3 regions of the Lysinibacillus sp. NPDC097195 genome follow, and region 1 is predicted to be linked to each of the others. Evidence: riboswitches for the same ligand, from Rfam matches in the RefSeq annotation. Region 1 holds a riboswitch; each other region holds the start of a gene.
The links. Region 1 has a riboswitch for S-adenosylmethionine ahead of ACIQXI_RS19150 (cyclase family protein). Riboswitches for the same ligand answer to the same signal wherever they lie in the genome.

Region 2: linked by a shared signal. The riboswitch ahead of metA (homoserine O-acetyltransferase MetA) and the one ahead of ACIQXI_RS19150 (cyclase family protein) in region 1 are both predicted to bind S-adenosylmethionine.
Region 3: linked by a shared signal. The riboswitch ahead of ACIQXI_RS16330 (O-acetylhomoserine aminocarboxypropyltransferase/cysteine synthase family protein) and the one ahead of ACIQXI_RS19150 (cyclase family protein) in region 1 are both predicted to bind S-adenosylmethionine.

Annotation. Positions count from the first base shown of each region.
Region 1 is NZ_JBIWDP010000005.1:173,944-179,434, forward strand. It holds gene ACIQXI_RS19110 (SIMPL domain-containing protein) at 1-268, shown strand, start outside; gene ACIQXI_RS19115 (histidine phosphatase family protein) at 315-863, opposite strand; gene ACIQXI_RS19120 (group-specific protein) at 988-1,242, shown strand; gene ACIQXI_RS19125 (DUF1540 domain-containing protein) at 1,341-1,499, opposite strand; gene ACIQXI_RS19130 (methyltransferase domain-containing protein) at 1,600-2,205, opposite strand; gene ACIQXI_RS19135 (VOC family protein) at 2,268-2,711, opposite strand; gene ACIQXI_RS19140 (YuzC family spore coat inner layer protein) at 2,841-3,266, shown strand; gene ACIQXI_RS19145 (DUF1540 domain-containing protein) at 3,406-3,564, opposite strand; SAM riboswitch class I at 3,962-4,063, shown strand; gene ACIQXI_RS19150 (cyclase family protein) at 4,295-5,032, shown strand; gene ACIQXI_RS19155 (DedA family protein) at 5,074-5,491, opposite strand, start outside.
Region 2 is NZ_JBIWDP010000001.1:1,186,327-1,191,817, forward strand. It holds gene ACIQXI_RS06095 (GerAB/ArcD/ProY family transporter) at 1-420, shown strand, start outside; gene metA (homoserine O-acetyltransferase MetA) at 501-1,436, opposite strand; SAM riboswitch class I at 1,536-1,644, opposite strand; gene ACIQXI_RS06105 (nucleotide excision repair endonuclease) at 1,895-2,266, shown strand; gene panF (sodium/pantothenate symporter) at 2,357-3,802, opposite strand; gene ACIQXI_RS06115 (YhdT family protein) at 3,802-4,065, opposite strand; gene ACIQXI_RS06120 (diaminopimelate dehydrogenase) at 4,302-5,282, opposite strand.
Region 3 is NZ_JBIWDP010000003.1:224,280-229,770, reverse strand. It holds gene scpC (succinyl-CoA:acetate CoA-transferase ScpC) at 1-50, shown strand, start outside; gene ACIQXI_RS16335 (glycerol-3-phosphate acyltransferase) at 288-929, opposite strand; SAM riboswitch class I at 1,088-1,202, shown strand; gene ACIQXI_RS16330 (O-acetylhomoserine aminocarboxypropyltransferase/cysteine synthase family protein) at 1,317-2,618, shown strand; gene ACIQXI_RS16325 (hypothetical protein) at 2,967-3,353, shown strand; gene ACIQXI_RS16320 (homoserine dehydrogenase) at 3,774-4,760, shown strand; gene ACIQXI_RS16315 (MerR family transcriptional regulator) at 4,822-5,052, opposite strand; gene ACIQXI_RS16310 (DMT family transporter) at 5,196-5,491, shown strand, end outside.

The sequences.
Region 1 (5,491 bases):
CTCTATTCAGTTCAAAATCGATCATGCCGATGTATACTACCAGCAGGCCCTTAGCTTGGCACTTCATAATGCACAAATGAAAGCAAACACCATCGCACAAACGATGCATTTATCATTACAGCCTCAACCACTAGAAATAGTGGAAGAAAACGAAAGCGGACCTGTGCTCTATAAATCGATGGCAATGGCTGACTCGTCGCTCACAACACCTATTGAACAAGGGCAAACAACTATCAGTGCTGTTGTTCGCGTTACATTTCAATATTAAAAATAAGCCAGACTGCATTTACTCGAATGTAGTCCGGCTCTTTGTTCTATGGTTGGGCATTCCATATCCGTTCAATAACCGCTTCATGACCCATATAGCTTATTTGGTAAACATCAGGATTACTTAACTTTTGCCAAAACTGAAAATCTACATCACGCTGATAGCTCTTTAACAATAAAGCTATTAGGTTGCCATGACTAACGATAACAGTATGTTCCGTTGCACTTTCTAATACTTCTTTTACAACGTTTGTCACGCGGATCATAGCCTCTCGACTGGACTCCCCACCCTTATATTTCAAATCTAAATCAGTAAAAGTGCCTTGTAGTTTTTCAAACCAATCCGGTAAGTTGTCCACGCTTAATATGCGTTCAGAAAGCCGGTCATCTATTTCAATTAGGTTATTTGTACTTTTACTTAATGGCTCGATTGATTGAATGGCGCGTAAAAAAGGACTCGAAATGATGCGATCAATTTGCATCGTTTGAAAAAATTCTGCTAAATACGCTGCTTGCTTAAGCCCATTATCCGTTAAAGGGGCATGTAAAGATTGCCCTTGGGCTTCACAATGTCTCACAATATAAATTCTTTTCAATTAGCTAACCTCCTTTTTGATATCAACAGACAAACCTTATATTACCATTTTAAAAACACTCATGATTGAGAAATATCCATCATATATTTAGTCAGTGTAAAAGATGATCTTAGAGGAGGATATGATGCAAGCAGAAAACAAACGCCTTCGAGAAATTCAACATCTTGCTCATGAAATTATGGATGAGATGAACGCAGGGAAAGAACTGAATGAGCTCGATACGTTAATTCCAGTCATTGATAATTTAGCAAGAGCAATCGGTGATTTGACAGACGCATTTGGAAACTATTCAATCGATTATGTCGAGGAAAAGGTAAAAAATGCACATGCCCTGTTGTTTAAGAAGGATAAAATAGATATGTACCAATTACGACTTTAGCGTATAACCGCCGAAGCGGACATCCACGGCATAGCAAAAAAGTGTTAGATTGATTGTCGTCAATCTAACACTTCTCTTGTGCCCGGCCTCTACCGTCATTAATGCTCTTCAGGTGTAAATGTTTTGCAATCTGTTTCTTCACTATTGGATGCCTGCTGACCATTTTGACTAACAACGTAAATAGCTTCTGCAGTACATTTGTTTCCAGAGCCCCAATACGTGCAGTTATTGACTTCACATAAAATCTGTTGTGCCATCGTATCACACCTCCTCTTTTGTTATCCTTAACAAAATCGAGGTTTTCAATACTTCATGGAATACAGAAGCCTCAAAATAACCGAAAAATCAGCTATGTTTTCATCCCCTTTTAACAGCGACTAATTTATTCGCTGCATGACAGTGCCGAATATTATTGTCATGTTGATCCTCAAATTGATAGGAACGATAATAGGCAATTGACCACTGCTGATATAAATCTTTAATTTCACCTTCTTTACATATCCCTTTGACAAATGGAGCTAAATCTTCTGGAATAGCTACTTCGTCTGTAAATACGGTAATAATATTGATACCATCTTGCTTTGTATGAGATTGCATTAACTGAATAAGTCGATGCCAATCTTGTCGTTCTAAAAAATGAAATAAGCCATGGGATATAATACAATCATAGGTGTTATTAAACTCATATGTCGTAATATCTTGAACATCTGCATGTAAGTTATGTAATTGGTGCAACGCTTTGTATCGATTAATTTTGGCAATCCCAGCCTCTGATATATCAACGGCTTCCACCTCAAATCCAAGCTGTGCTAAATACACTGCATGCCTACCATCACCACATCCAATATCTAAAATGCGTGCACCCGCTTGTAATCTTTGGGCCCATTCAACGACTTCCTCGCTTGGGTTACCAAAAGCGTAATGTGTATCTGCTAAGTAATCTTGCTCCCAAAACGGCTTCACTCTACCATCTCCTCGATTAATAACATGCTTTGACAGTAACTTTATCAAAGCATGCTGACTATCTAGTTCTTAATAATTAGCATATCATTTTTATCAAATTCCCACATATCTCCATGCGCAACTTCCCAATAAAAACCGTTGGGATCTTGGAAATAGCCGCTATAGCCTCCCCAAAATACAGTTTCAGGCGCCTTTACTATGTTTGCACCTGCATTTTTAGCTAATAAAAATACTTCATCCACTTCTTCCTTAGACTTCCCATTATAGGCGAGTGTGATGCCATTAAAGCCCGTGCCTACTGTTGGTGGATTCGCTTCATTGATGTCCTTAACTAATCGCTCTATTGGAAATAGCGAAATTTTTGTACCGCCATTATTAAAAAAAATCACATCAGGGTTGGATTCATCTCCATAAACCACTACCTCAAAGCCAAGCCCATCACGATAAAACGCTAGTGATTCAACCATATTTTTCACACCTAATGTAATTAAATTTAAACGATTCATCCGAAAACCTCCAATTCTAAAGTGTCTAATACTTATTCTACTATTATCATTGAATTCCCTTTTATCCCTATATATACAACACAAATCCGTATGCCGCTACATAAGATACACTAAGCTATTAGACTATAGATGGGAGGAATTTCGCTGTATTACAATTCTTATCCGTATTACGTTTATACAAACCAATATCCAAATTGGAGCAATGTAAATCCGCCTTCACCGTATCATTTCCCTAGACAGCTTGCGATGCCTACATCTCCTACAACCCCCGCTCAGTATCCGCCAATTAATACACTGAAGTTTAAGACGTCCGCTAAGCAAATCCAGCCCATTATGCAACAAGCTCAATTACTGACAGAGAAAATTGAAGGGTCTGAACAATTTGCACATGATCTTAAAAATGCCGCTCAACTTTCCAAACAAGATGAGGTCGAAAAACTGATTTCCTCTGCCGGTGTGACGACGAAATTTGAAGCAAAATATACACCTGACAATATTCGTATTGTCTTAAAAGAAGGTGGATGCTGTAGTATAGCCGTCACGTTGTATTGGTGATGGAAAAGAGCCTTCTACTAAACTTGAAAACTATATTGGTTATACTAGAACATTCAGTATTAATGCCAAAGCAAAAAAGTGTTAGATTGATTGTCATCAATCTAACACTTTTTTGCTTAAGTCTCGGCTTCTACCGTCATTAATGCTCTTCAGGTGTAAACGTTTTGCATCCTGTCTCTTCACTATTGGATGCACGCTGACCGTTTTGACTAACAACGAAAATAGCCTCTGCAGTACATTTATTTCCTGAACCCCAATACGTGCAGTTATTGACTTCACATAGAATCTGTTGTGCCATCGTATCACACCCCCTCAAATCTATTTATAATAATTCTAAATAATCATATAAAACAATTCAATAATCAAGAGATAAATCAGTGTTATTTAACTATCCATTTGAAAATAATACAAAAAAACTATATTATCTGAATTATTTGTTTTCTCAAAAACTTTGTATTAATTTGCTGTTTTTTTATCTTATTTGATATGTACGACTAAATTTATACATCAAATTAGCTTATGCCTCGTTTTGAAAGAACAAAAAACTATAACGTAAAATATGAGAGAATCCAGTTATATCGCAATCTATATCCGAGTTGTAATTTTTATAACCATGCACTCCTATCGAACTTGTAAACTATTTTAAATTATGCTAAAGTATTTCTTATTAATATTTCTGAATATTTATATATTTTTTCTTATCAAGAGAGATGGAGGGATTGGCCCTACGAAGTCTCAGCAACCAGTCTTAGGCATGGTGCTAATTCCAATTGGCGATATTCGCAAAAAGATGAGAAGACAGACTTCAGTAGCATTAGAGTCCTCTTCTACAAGTAGGGCTCTTTTTTTGTTTTTGAACTATCATCACGAGCGTAATGGAGCGGCGGCGACTACAGCGGAAAAACAGAGCATAGTAAAGGAAGCAGCTCGGTGCTCAAAGTAGGCGTTCGCCATGGTGTACCTCTTGCTGTTCGTATTGCATGATGGAATTGTTTCACCACTACTAATAAAGAAAGCAGGGATTTATCATGTCAAATGAACTTTTACAAGCATTACAACTATTAAAATCTAAACAATGGATCGACTTAACACACACATTCGGCCCTAACTCACCCCACTTCTTCATGTTTGAGGATGCAAAATTTGAAACGTTATTTACTCATGATGACGGCTTCCTCGCACAACAATTTACGTTTCCGGGGCAATATGGCACACATATCGACCCACCGATTCATTTCGTTCGGGATACTCGTTATTTAGACGAATTAGCATTAAAAGAACTTGTTCTTCCTCTTATTGTCATTGATAAATCCAAGGAAGCTGAAGCGAATCATGACTTCACATTAAGCGTACAAGATATTTTAGATTTCGAGGCGGAGCATGGAGAAATAGCAGCAGGGACGTTTGTTGCACTGCGTACAGATTGGAGTAAACGTTGGCCTGACAAGGATTTATTCAGTAATAAAGACAAAGATGGTCATAACCATATTCCAGGTTGGGGATTAGAAGCATTACAATTTTTATTTTCAAAACGGAAAATAAGTGCTATCGGCCACGAAACTTTTGACACGGATTCAGCGGCTGATTTTCGCAAAAATGGCAAGTTAGATGGCGAATACTTTGTATTAGATCAGGATACATATCAAATTGAATTAATGACCAACTTAGATAAGCTACCTACAAAAGGAGCTGTTATTTTTAATATTGTGGCAAAGCCAGAGAAAGCATCTGGTTTCCCTGTGCGCTCATTTGCTATTTTGCCTTAATTATAAACAATAAGGTCTGCTTCCAAATGAAGCAGACCTTTTTATTTCATCGTATTTCTTTTTTTAATTATTAAGTAAACAATAACCAGTAGGACTATAAACAGTAGTATTGCATACAGGCTGTATTGAGATAAATACAAGCCAACATAGCGCCATTTATTTCCTAATACTATCCCTAACGTAATGAAGGTAAATGTCCAGATGATAGCACCGGCATAGGCGTAGACAGCAAATTTTTTATAAGGATAATTGTTAATAGCAGCAATATAGGCTGTGATATGCCGTATACCTGGAATAAAGAAGCCAATTAGTAACAGCACAGGACCAATTTTATTAAATAATTTTCTAGTATAATCTATTTTTTGCGTAGTTATATGAATTTTAGGTCCATATTTTTGTAATAACGGTAAGCCAAAACGATAGCCTATATAATAGCTAAGTGTAATGCCCCCCGCAGCG
Region 2 (5,491 bases), on a different contig from region 1:
CCCGAGGAACCTAAAGAACAAGCTACACCCGAGGAACCTAAAGAACAAACTAAACCTGAGGAACCTAAAGAACAGGCTACACCCGAGGAACCTAAAGAACAAACTACACCTGAGGTACCTAAAGAACAAACTACACCTGAGGTACCTAAAGAACAGGCTACACCTGAGGTACCTAAAGAACAACCTACACCTGAGGAACCTAAAGAACAAACTACACCTGAGGTACCTAAAGAACAAACTACACCTGAGGTACCTAAAGAACAACCTACACCTGAGGAACCTAAAGAACAGGCTACACCCGAGGAACCTAAAGAACAGGCTAAACCCGAGGAACCTAAAAAACAGGCTAAACCCGAGGAACCTAAAGAACAAACTACACCTGAAAAAACAAACAATCCTAAGACAACAGACTTGCAATAAGTTAAAAATAAAGACTCCGGTTTCTCAAATAACGCTTGAGAAACTGGAGTCTTTTTTACTATATTAAAAATCGTGCCATCTTAAATATGATATTCGATTTCGTCTACAAAATCCCATTCATATGGCGTTTCTTGGTACACATAGTAGTTAAGCCAATTCGAAAATAATAAATGGGTATGTGCGCGCCAGGTATTAATCGGCTCTTTTGTAGGGTCATCATTCGGGAAATAGTTAACTGGCACCGCAATATCAATCCCTTTTGCTACATCACGACCATATTCATCAGCTAAAGTTGTTGCATCATATTCTAGGTGACCCGTAATCATAATGTTCTTATTATCCTTTGACTGAACAATAAATACGCCAGCATCTTCTGAGTAGGATAATAATCGCAATGCAGGGTGATTGCGTACTTCGTCGATTGAAACCGATGTATAGCGCGAATGTGGTGCTGTAAATAAATCACTAAAGCCGCGAACAAGATCAACCGTTAAATCTGTAATTACATGTGAATATACACCAGAACATTTTTCTGGTAATTCAAATTTGCCAATACCATAATGATGATATAATGCAGCTTGCGCACCCCAACAAATATGCAAGACAGATGTAACATTTTTCGCAGACCAATCCATTATTTCCGAAATTTCTTCCCAATAATTCACTTCTTCAAATGCCATTTTTTCTACAGGTGCACCTGTAATAATCATCCCATCAAAGCGACGATGGCGAATTTCTTTAAATGTCGAATAAAATAGCTGTAAATGTGATTTACTCACATTTTTTGATTCATGTGTCGCTGTATTTAAAAAAGTAATATTTACTTGTAACGGGGTATTCCCCAGCAATCGTAGCAGTTGTAACTCTGTTTTTTCTTTTTCAGGCATTAAATTAAAAATTAAAATGTTTAATGGACGAATTTGTTGTGTTTTTGCACGGTCTTCCTCCATTACGAATATTTTTTCCTCGCGTAAATGTTCTCCAGCTGGTAAGTTTTTCGGAATATTAATTGGCATGTTGTATTCCCCTTTTCTTTAATTTATCTCTCTATGTAAAATTAAAAAATCCCCCTCATTCCATAAGAGCAAGAATGAGAAGGATTATTATCACGTTCACTCTTATCTCTCAAAGGAAAATCCTTTGGTGGAATTAGCACCTTTCTAACAATGTTAGAGGTTGCTGAAGCGTCATAGGGCCAAATCCCTCAGCTTCTCTTGATAAGATTATTCAATTAAACAGAATTGTATCATGAACAATTAAGAATTTCAATAATACATAGAATATTTTGTGATTAAATGAATGAAAGCCTATTACTTGTTGAACACTAGTATAACTTTATTACTTCATATCGTTTATTTTATGCCTTATAATAAAAAGCATAGAAGCAAAATAATGAAACAATTAAATCTTAATGGTAATCATGAAGGTATTATGTTAACATATACCTTTAGTAACAGAGAGGAACGTGAGTATTTTGATTAAAATTGAACTCCCAAAACCAGACTTAGTAATTCGCCAACGCGAGCAAGTATTAAAACCAGGGGATGTAGAAATTCCACCTTTCCATGGTTTTATTGATTTCCATAAAATCACGCGTGAAAAAGGCGGTATTTTCTTATTCTACAACGAAAAAAATGAACTTTTATTTGTAGGGAAAGCTCGTAAAATCCGTCAACGTATTAAAAAGCATTTTGAAGATAATGTATCACCGATGAAAAAATACCGTGATGAAATTTTCAAAATTGAAGTGTACGAAATTGATGATCCAATGGAACGTGAAATTTACGAAACATATGCGATTAACACATTCCGTGCAAAATATAATCTTGATAAAGTATTTTATTAAAATGAACGCCGTTAGCATATAACTTGCTAGCGGTTTTTTTTATTTAAAGAAAAACACCCCGAGTGTTGTATCACTCAAGGTGCTTAGCATTTAGATAAATAAATCTTCATCCTTAAATTTATTGGCCGTTAATAAACTGACGATAACAAAGATTACTAAGGATGCTATGATCGGTATTGTCACCGTATGCATGCCAAAGATTGTTGGATAAAAGCGATCAATGATAATGTAGAATGTCATGCCTGTTATCATAGACGCAATTGCACCGTATTTATTAGCCTTTTTCCAATACAAACCTAGGACGACTGACCAAATAAAGACCGCTTCTAGACCACCAAAGGCAAATAAATTAAGCCAAACTAATAAATCTGGTGGATTTAACGCAAAAACAACAACAGCCAAGCCAATTACTGTCGTGACAATAAAGCTAGCACGTTTAATTTCTCCGTCATTAGCCGTTGGTTTCACGTAATTTAAATAAATATCCTTCACGACTGTTGAACTAACTAACATAAGTAATGCATTTACCGTTGACATTGTCGCTGCCATTGGTGCTGCTAGTACAATGCCTGCTAAAAATGGCGGTAAAACTTTTAGTGTTAAGAGCGGCATCACTTTATCGCCAATTTCGATACCAGGAATTACTGGACGGGCTAGCACACCAATCAAATGCATGCCGAACATAATCGTCCCTATAGCAATGGTGCCAATTATTATGGCTAAATGCATACTTTTAGAATCTTTATAGCTCATCGCACGAACGGCTATTTGTGGAAGCCCAACGACACCAACCCCAATTAAAATCCAAAATGTAGAGACATATAAAGGTGTTAATTCACCCTCTGCACCAAATGGCGTCACTAATTTTGGATTTTCTGCAACAAGGGATGTCATAATTTGATCAATTCCCCCACCTGCAACGATTGTCCCAATGAGTAATATAACCGTTCCAATAACCATTATGGAACCTTGTACTGTGTCGGTTAATGCCACCGCTCGGAAGCCACCGATAATGACATAAATTAATACCGAAGCAGCAAATATAAAGAGTGCCACTGTATAATTTAAACCTGTTAACGATTCAATTAAGCGTGCTCCCCCGACCCACTGTGCCATCATTGCAGAAAATAAAAAGACAATAATACTAATGGCAGCTAAAATTACAATAACATGACTTTTATAGCGCTCACGTAAAAAATCAATTAATGTAATTGCTTGATAACGGCGAGCAATAATGGCAAATTTCTTGCCTAAAATCATTAACACAAAGTAACCTGCCGGTAGTTGCGCCATTGCTAATAGCACCCAGCCAAGCCCTTTGTTATAAGCGACACCTGGACCTCCAATAAAGCTACTTGCACTCCCGTATGTAGCAATCATCGTCATCGCTAGAATAAAGCCGCCCATTTCACGACCACCAAGAAAATATTCCTGTAAAAATGAATTTGATGAACGGACATGCTTATTGGCCCAAATACCAATACCAAAAATAATAATTAGAAATAATAGGAGCGGAAAAATGACTTGCCAATGCATTATTCATCCACCTCCTCTTCCTCAAATGGTACCTCTTTGAAAAAGAACTTCAGGACGAGCCAGATTAATACAATCATAAATCCAGTTCCACCGATACAACTATAGAAAAACCAAGCTGGGAAGCCTAAAATATACGTATATTTTGATGGATCCCCCGAGCCTAAGCCATATGCAAAGCCGTACCAAATAGCAAAGTTAACTATAACAAGTCCAATGCCAATGAGCGCCTCTCGATGCGCAATTTTAAAGCGTTGATCTTTCAAAATAGAATCCCCCTAACCTACTCTATTTTACTGTTATGTGGGGATTATGGGAAGTGTCGTGAAAAAATTGGTAGCTTTTGTAGCACATTTGATGATTTTACTGGCGATTTTACTATCTCTCGTGGCGACTTCACTATTTTTTGTGTCGATGCCACCCTCGTGTGTGGCGCTTTCTCAACCCCTTCTATAAATAAAAACCCGATTATCATCTTAGATAACCGGGTTTTGCTTTTTAATTATAATAAATCTTTACGTAATTGCGCAGCAGATTTTGGAGATAACAGACCGAATGGAATATCCAATACTGTTTTTGCTCCTTTATCGCCCGCTTGACTTAAACGATGTGCTGCACGAGCATAAGCTACCAGTACACTTGACGTAAAGTTTGGATTACTTTCAAGTTTTAAAGAGAATTCTAGAATTTGTTTATCGTCAGCACCACTTTCTCCACTGCGAATAACAAAACCACCGTGTGGCATACCTGTATGATTAGCATTAAATTCTTCTTCAGAGATAAAGTTTACTGTTGTGTTATACTCATCAAAGTAATTTGGCATTGTCACAATTTCTTGCTCTACTTTCGCTGCATCTGCACCAGCTTCAAGTACTACCCAACATTCACGTGCATGTTTTTCACGTGTCGTAAGCTCTGGATTTTCACCATTGCGAACACGCTCCACAGCATCTTTAATTGGTAATGTATATTGTACTGCATTTTTAACGCCATCAATACGACGAACTGCATCTGAGTGACCTTGACTTAAGCCGTCACCCCAAAATGTGTATGTTGTACCTACTGGTAATACAGCTTCACCTAAAACACGATTTAATGAAAATAAACCTGGATCCCAACCTACTGAAATCACAGATACTTTACCAGATTTTTGTGCTGCAGCGTCAACCGCTTCGAAAAATTCTGGAATTTTCGCATGCGTATCAAAACTGTCAATTGTATTAAACCATTGCGCAAAATGTGGTCCTTGTTCTGGTAAATCCGTTGCAGAACCTCCACATAAAATCATTACATCAATGTCGTCTTGGAATTTTTCAGCATCATCTACTAAATATACGCTTGCGTTACTTGCAACGCTCACTGTTGAAGGATCACGACGTGTGAAAACTGCTACTAATTCCATGTCTGGATTTTGCGAAATAGCAAATTCAACACCGCGCCCTAAATTTCCATAACCGACAATACCTACTCGAATTGCACTCATTAAAATTCCTCCTCATATTAACGTAACAATGTGAATACTTTCACGTTAAATCTAATTACAATAATACTTTGAGTTAGAAAAATTCACAATAGTTTGAGTACGTATTTTTGCCAAGAAATTATACAAGTTTGCTATGATTTCAATACTATAATGGCATGAATACGGTTACAATTTTCTAAAAATGGCTTAGAACTATTAAGTTTTCGTAA
Region 3 (5,491 bases), on a different contig from region 1:
TGAATTTAGCGAAGAACGGTACAATGCTAGATCCATCGTTTGCTAAATAATATATTAAAAAGAGTTAGATTGAGTGCTATCAATCTAACTCTTTTTGTTATGCGTTTGTTGTCCACTACGGCGATGCTTTCCGCGGGCACATAGTAAGCCGCAACCCTCGCTAACGCGCAAGGTGTCTGCGCTTACGTTGCGTGCGTTCTAAGCTGGAGTCTACGTGGATTTTTACTGGAGGTCATAAATACATGCCTAGCATGGAAATTGTTTTAGTGCCTGGCACCCATCTTAATTCATAACGATTTTTTAAAGGCAGATGTTACTTTCGGTTCGGTACCATTGAGTAGCCTTTTGATATTTTCGATATGCAAGATGAGTGCTAAGCATAACAGTAGAATTGAAATAATAGTTGGGCCAATGCCAGGTATCCATAAATAGGTCGCCATACAAAAAGCAAGATAAAACTCAAGCACTCCAATGATTAAATAGTTTGTTAGTAAAGATAAAATAACAAATAATATAAGTGCAATTAACGCGACTTTCCAATCGACGGCAAGTAAAATGCCAATAATGGATGCTGTCCCTTTGCCACCTTTGAAGCCCATATGAAAAGGGAAATTATGACCTAAAATAACACTAGCAGCCATTGTATAAATTAAGAGCCACATTTGTATATCAGTATAGTTTGAGGCATGTGTGGCAAGGTAGTTGAGGGCACAGAGTACGGCAAGGACCCCTTTACCAATATCAATTACTGCTACTAAAACCCCGTATTTCCAGCCGAGCGATAGGGTTGCATTGGAGGCACCGGCATTGCCATGCCCAGCCTTTTTTAAATCTACACCTGATAAAAATTGTGCCACTTTAGAGCCATGAATGCAGCCAATTAAATAACCAATAACAATCATAATAAAAAATATCATGGCTTTTTCCATTAACAAATGCTCCTTTCAATTTATAAGTTTAATATAGTATATGTGCTCTTATTACGTAATGGAGCAGACAGAAGTTTCAGAAAAAAATAATTTTTACTGTTGACAGAAAAAAAGTCTATGTTTATACTGTGTAACAACGATGGAAATTGAATCACATACTCTTATCAAGAGCGGCGGAGGGAATAGGCCCTATGATGCCCGGCAACCAGTGAGTGACGAACTTGCTAAGGTGCTAATTCCTACAGATTCTTACTTGGATCTGGCAGATAAGGGGAGGAAAACTTGCAACCGCAACCCTCTTCTTAACTGAAGAGGGTTTTTGTTTTCTACACATAAATCCTCCTCATCTCCGGTACCATCGTCAAAACCACTAAGGAGGAAGAAAACATGTCGAATTTCAAACCAGAAACATTACTATTACACGGTGGTCAAGAGCCTGACCCAGTGACAGGTTCTCGAACAGTACCAGTGTATCGTTCAACAGCTTTCGTATTTAAAGACACTGCTCATGCGCAACGTCTTTTCGCATTAGAAGAAGCGGGTAATATTTATACACGTATTACAAACCCGACTGTAGATGTATTTGAAAAACGCGTCGCTTTATTAGAAGGTGGTACAGCAGCAGTAGCACTTTCATCAGGTGCAGCAGCAATCGCATTTTCTATTTTAAATCTTGCAGGAGCAGGGGATGAAATCGTAGCAGCAAGCTCTTTATACGGAGGCACATATAACTTATTAGCAAATACACTACCAAACTACGGTATTAAAACGATTTTCGTAGATGAAACGAATCCTGAAAATTTCCGTTCAGCAATCAATGAGAATACAAAAGCAGTGTTCGCTGAAATTTATGGCAACCCGAGTTTAAAAGTGCTGGATGTTGAAGCAGTAGCAACAATTGCGCATGACAATGGTTTGCCGTTAATAATTGATAGCACATTTGCTTCACCATACGGAGCAACACCAATCGATTTCGGTGCAGATATCGTTGTACATTCAGCAACAAAATGGATTGGCGGTCATGGTACCACGTTAGGTGGCATCGTTGTAGATGCTGGGAAATTTGATTGGACTCAGGGAAGATTCCCTGGTTTTACAGAGCCAGATGCGTCTTATCATGGTTTACGTTACGGAATTGATACTGCAGCGGCTGCATTTGCCACAAAACTGCGTGTACAATTACTTCGTGACTTTGGACCAACATTAAGTGCAGATGCTGCATTTAACTTATTGCAAGGTTTAGAAACGCTTCATTTGCGAATTCCTAAACACAATGAAAATGCGTTAGCAGTTGCAGAGTATTTACGTAACCACCCATCTGTGGAATATGTAAATTATAATGGATTAGAGGATTTTGCTTCCCATGATTTAGCGAAGAAATATTTAAAAAATGGCTTCGGTTCAGTGCTTACATTTGGCATTAAAGGTGGCCGTGAAGCAGGGCGTCAATTAATAGACAACGTAAAATTATTTTCACACGTTGCAAACGTTGGCGATGCCAAATCATTAATTATTCACCCGGCATCTACAACACATCAACAATTATCTGCAGAGGAACTTATCCAAACTGGCGTTTCCGAGTCGCTCATTCGCTTATCAATCGGACTAGAAGCAGTAGAGGATATTATTGCAGATTTAGAGCAAGCTATCGCACAAGTAACAACTACTGAACAAACAGTAGAAGCATAAAAATAGAAATGGATGGTGTCGTAGCGTTAACGTATTTTCTCATTCGAAATGCCTCATTTGGTAATGCGTATAACGTTGCAACATTACTCATAGCCTCATTCGGCTATTGCTTTCATTAATACCAAGTAATTTTATAAGTTTTATTGACTTAGTGAATACCATGTTATATACTAGGAATTAAGTTAAATGTTCGCTCGGCTACCAACCTCGAACAAAGTGAAACCGTGTAATACACAAACGAACAAACATTTGTTTTCATAAGTGCTCCCCCACTTTTGAATAAAGGGAGTAGCTACATAGCCAGTAGTTACTCCCACTTAAAAAACTGATCGAAAAGGAGTGTTAGAAATGGGAAATGTCTATTGTGCACAAAATATAACTGCATATTTTATTTATGAATTAAATGAAAGTCAGCATTTTGTGAACAACATGTCCATTCAAAACTTACTTTCGACAGTTGAAATGAAATGGCAACAAACTTTTGGACATAGTGCTTTCAATGAAATTATCTATGCTAAAGAAGAAGGATTTATAGTAAAAGAAGTTTTTGAAGAGTATAAAGCTCACGGTTCAGATCATATTGTTCTTCCGGCAACAGAGTATTATTTGCAATATGGATCTTTTCAATTAATTGAACGCACTTATGCAGTACCAAACTTTACAGAAGAAGAAGTAAAGTTAGTGCAGTCAGTTTTAGCACAATATCGAGAGCGCTTATTTTTACAGGCAAGTTAACCTTCCCTTATATTATTTAGCTCATTCTCTACTGCTATAGGGAATGAGTTTTTTTATTATGTTACGCTAGACTTGTTAAATTAATTGAGACTTTTTAAAACAGCCATTCTATAAGGACTATCTTCATACATATATAATAGAAGAAAGGCAATTCATTTTTAGCTAAAAGAATCGTCAATAATTGTTCAAAAATTATAGATTTATGAAAAAAACGTATAATAAAGGCAATGAAACCGATTTCTTTTGCACGCCTAGGGAAAACAAATGTCCATCCTAGAAAGATTTTTCTTGTGCAATGTATTTGTTTGCGTTACAATTTTCTTTAGATTTGAATTTTGAATTATTTGAATATGTGCATGTAGGCACAGACTTTATATAGATAGAAAACTGGAGAAAAGTACGTTGGAGGGAATAACTAGTATGGCAACTATAAAGGCAGCGATCTTAGGATTTGGAACTGTTGGTCAAGGGATTTACCATATATTAAATGAAAAACGTGAAGAACTAAAACATAAATTAGGCATTGAATTAGAAGTAGCAAAAATTTTAGTAACCGATGCTAGTCGAGAACGTGTTCCAGGTACAGCACATTTAATGACAACGAGTATGGATGAGGTGTTAGCGGAACCTGGTATGCAAGTAGTATTTGAAGCCATTGTCAATGAAGAACCAGCTTTCGGTTATTTAAAGCGTGCGGTGGAACATAAATGTCACGTTATTACAGCTAACAAGGTGATGTTTGCGAAACGTGGCTTAGAGTTGCAAGAGCTGGCAAAGGCTAATGGTGTATTCGTTGGCTTTGAAGCAACAACTGCAGGTGGTGTACCTGTGATTAAAACGATGAAAAATATTTTGCTTGTCAATGATGTGAGTCGTATTCAAGGCATTTTAAATGGTACATCCAATTATATTTTAACGAAAATGCGTGCACAGGGCTGGTCTTTTGAAAAAGCCCTTAAAGAGGCACAGAACTTAGGTTATGCAGAAGCAGATCCATATAATGATATATCTGGTCAAGATGCCTTTAAGAAGCTAATGATTTTAAGTGCATTAGCATTTGGTGAGCAGCCGGATTGGGCAGACGTTGAAGTCATTGGCATTGATTGTATTTCAGCAGAGCAGGTCAAGGAAGCATGTGAAAAAGGCTTGCGTTACCGCCATGTAGCTGAAGTGGAGAAATTAGCGAATGGCAAAGTAGTAGCAAAAGTCGGCCCACTATTAGTAGACAAAGAGCATCCGTTATATCCAGTCGATGATGTCAATAATGCCGTCGCGCTAGAAACCAATTATATTGGTACATTAACATTGGTAGGACCAGGTGCAGGTATGTATCCAACGGCAAGTGTGATGGTCGAGGATTACGCTGAGATTATCGGTAAACGTGCTGGCTTTGTAGTAAGTATTTAGTTCATTAGGTGCCAGGCACTCAAACAATTCAAAATTGTTTGAGTGCCTGGCACTTTGAAGTTTAGTCTTCGTCTTTCACGTCGATATCTTCAGGAATAGGTGTATTACGCCATATTTCTATTTCTTCTTTTATCCGTTCTAATTGTTCAAAATAGGTGCTAAATTGTCCGCTATTGATGAGTATTTGATCACCATCGTAAATTGAACGGATGCGTCCTTCGTAGACAAGTCGTCGAACTTGTTCCTCTGGCATGCCAAGTTCAATGGCTGTTTCTTCAATTGTTTTATACATAATTGGTCGCTCCTTTTAATGTACTTATTATACCTTCTCTTTTATAGAAAACATAATAAGAGAAAGTAGATAGGGAATTGTTTGGTTTTGGATAAATCTGTATAGTTACTAGTGAAGGTGTTATAAGTAGGAGGGAATAAGCAATGGTCTATCCATATTTTTTTGTACTTCTAGCAGCTATTTTATGGGGCACGACAGGGACAGCCCAAACCTTTTTAGATAAAGATGTCTCCTCTATCAGCGTAGCAACTATTCGCTCCGCAATTGGTGGAGGATTACTATTAGTTATCGTTGTGTTGCTACGTAAAATATCTTTTCGCACATGGTCGTGGAAATGGACACTATTAGCAGCCGCAAGTATAGCCTTATTCCAAGGACTTTTTTTCACATCCATCCGTCTAACAGGTGTAGCGCTTGGAACGGTTGTGACAATAGGCAG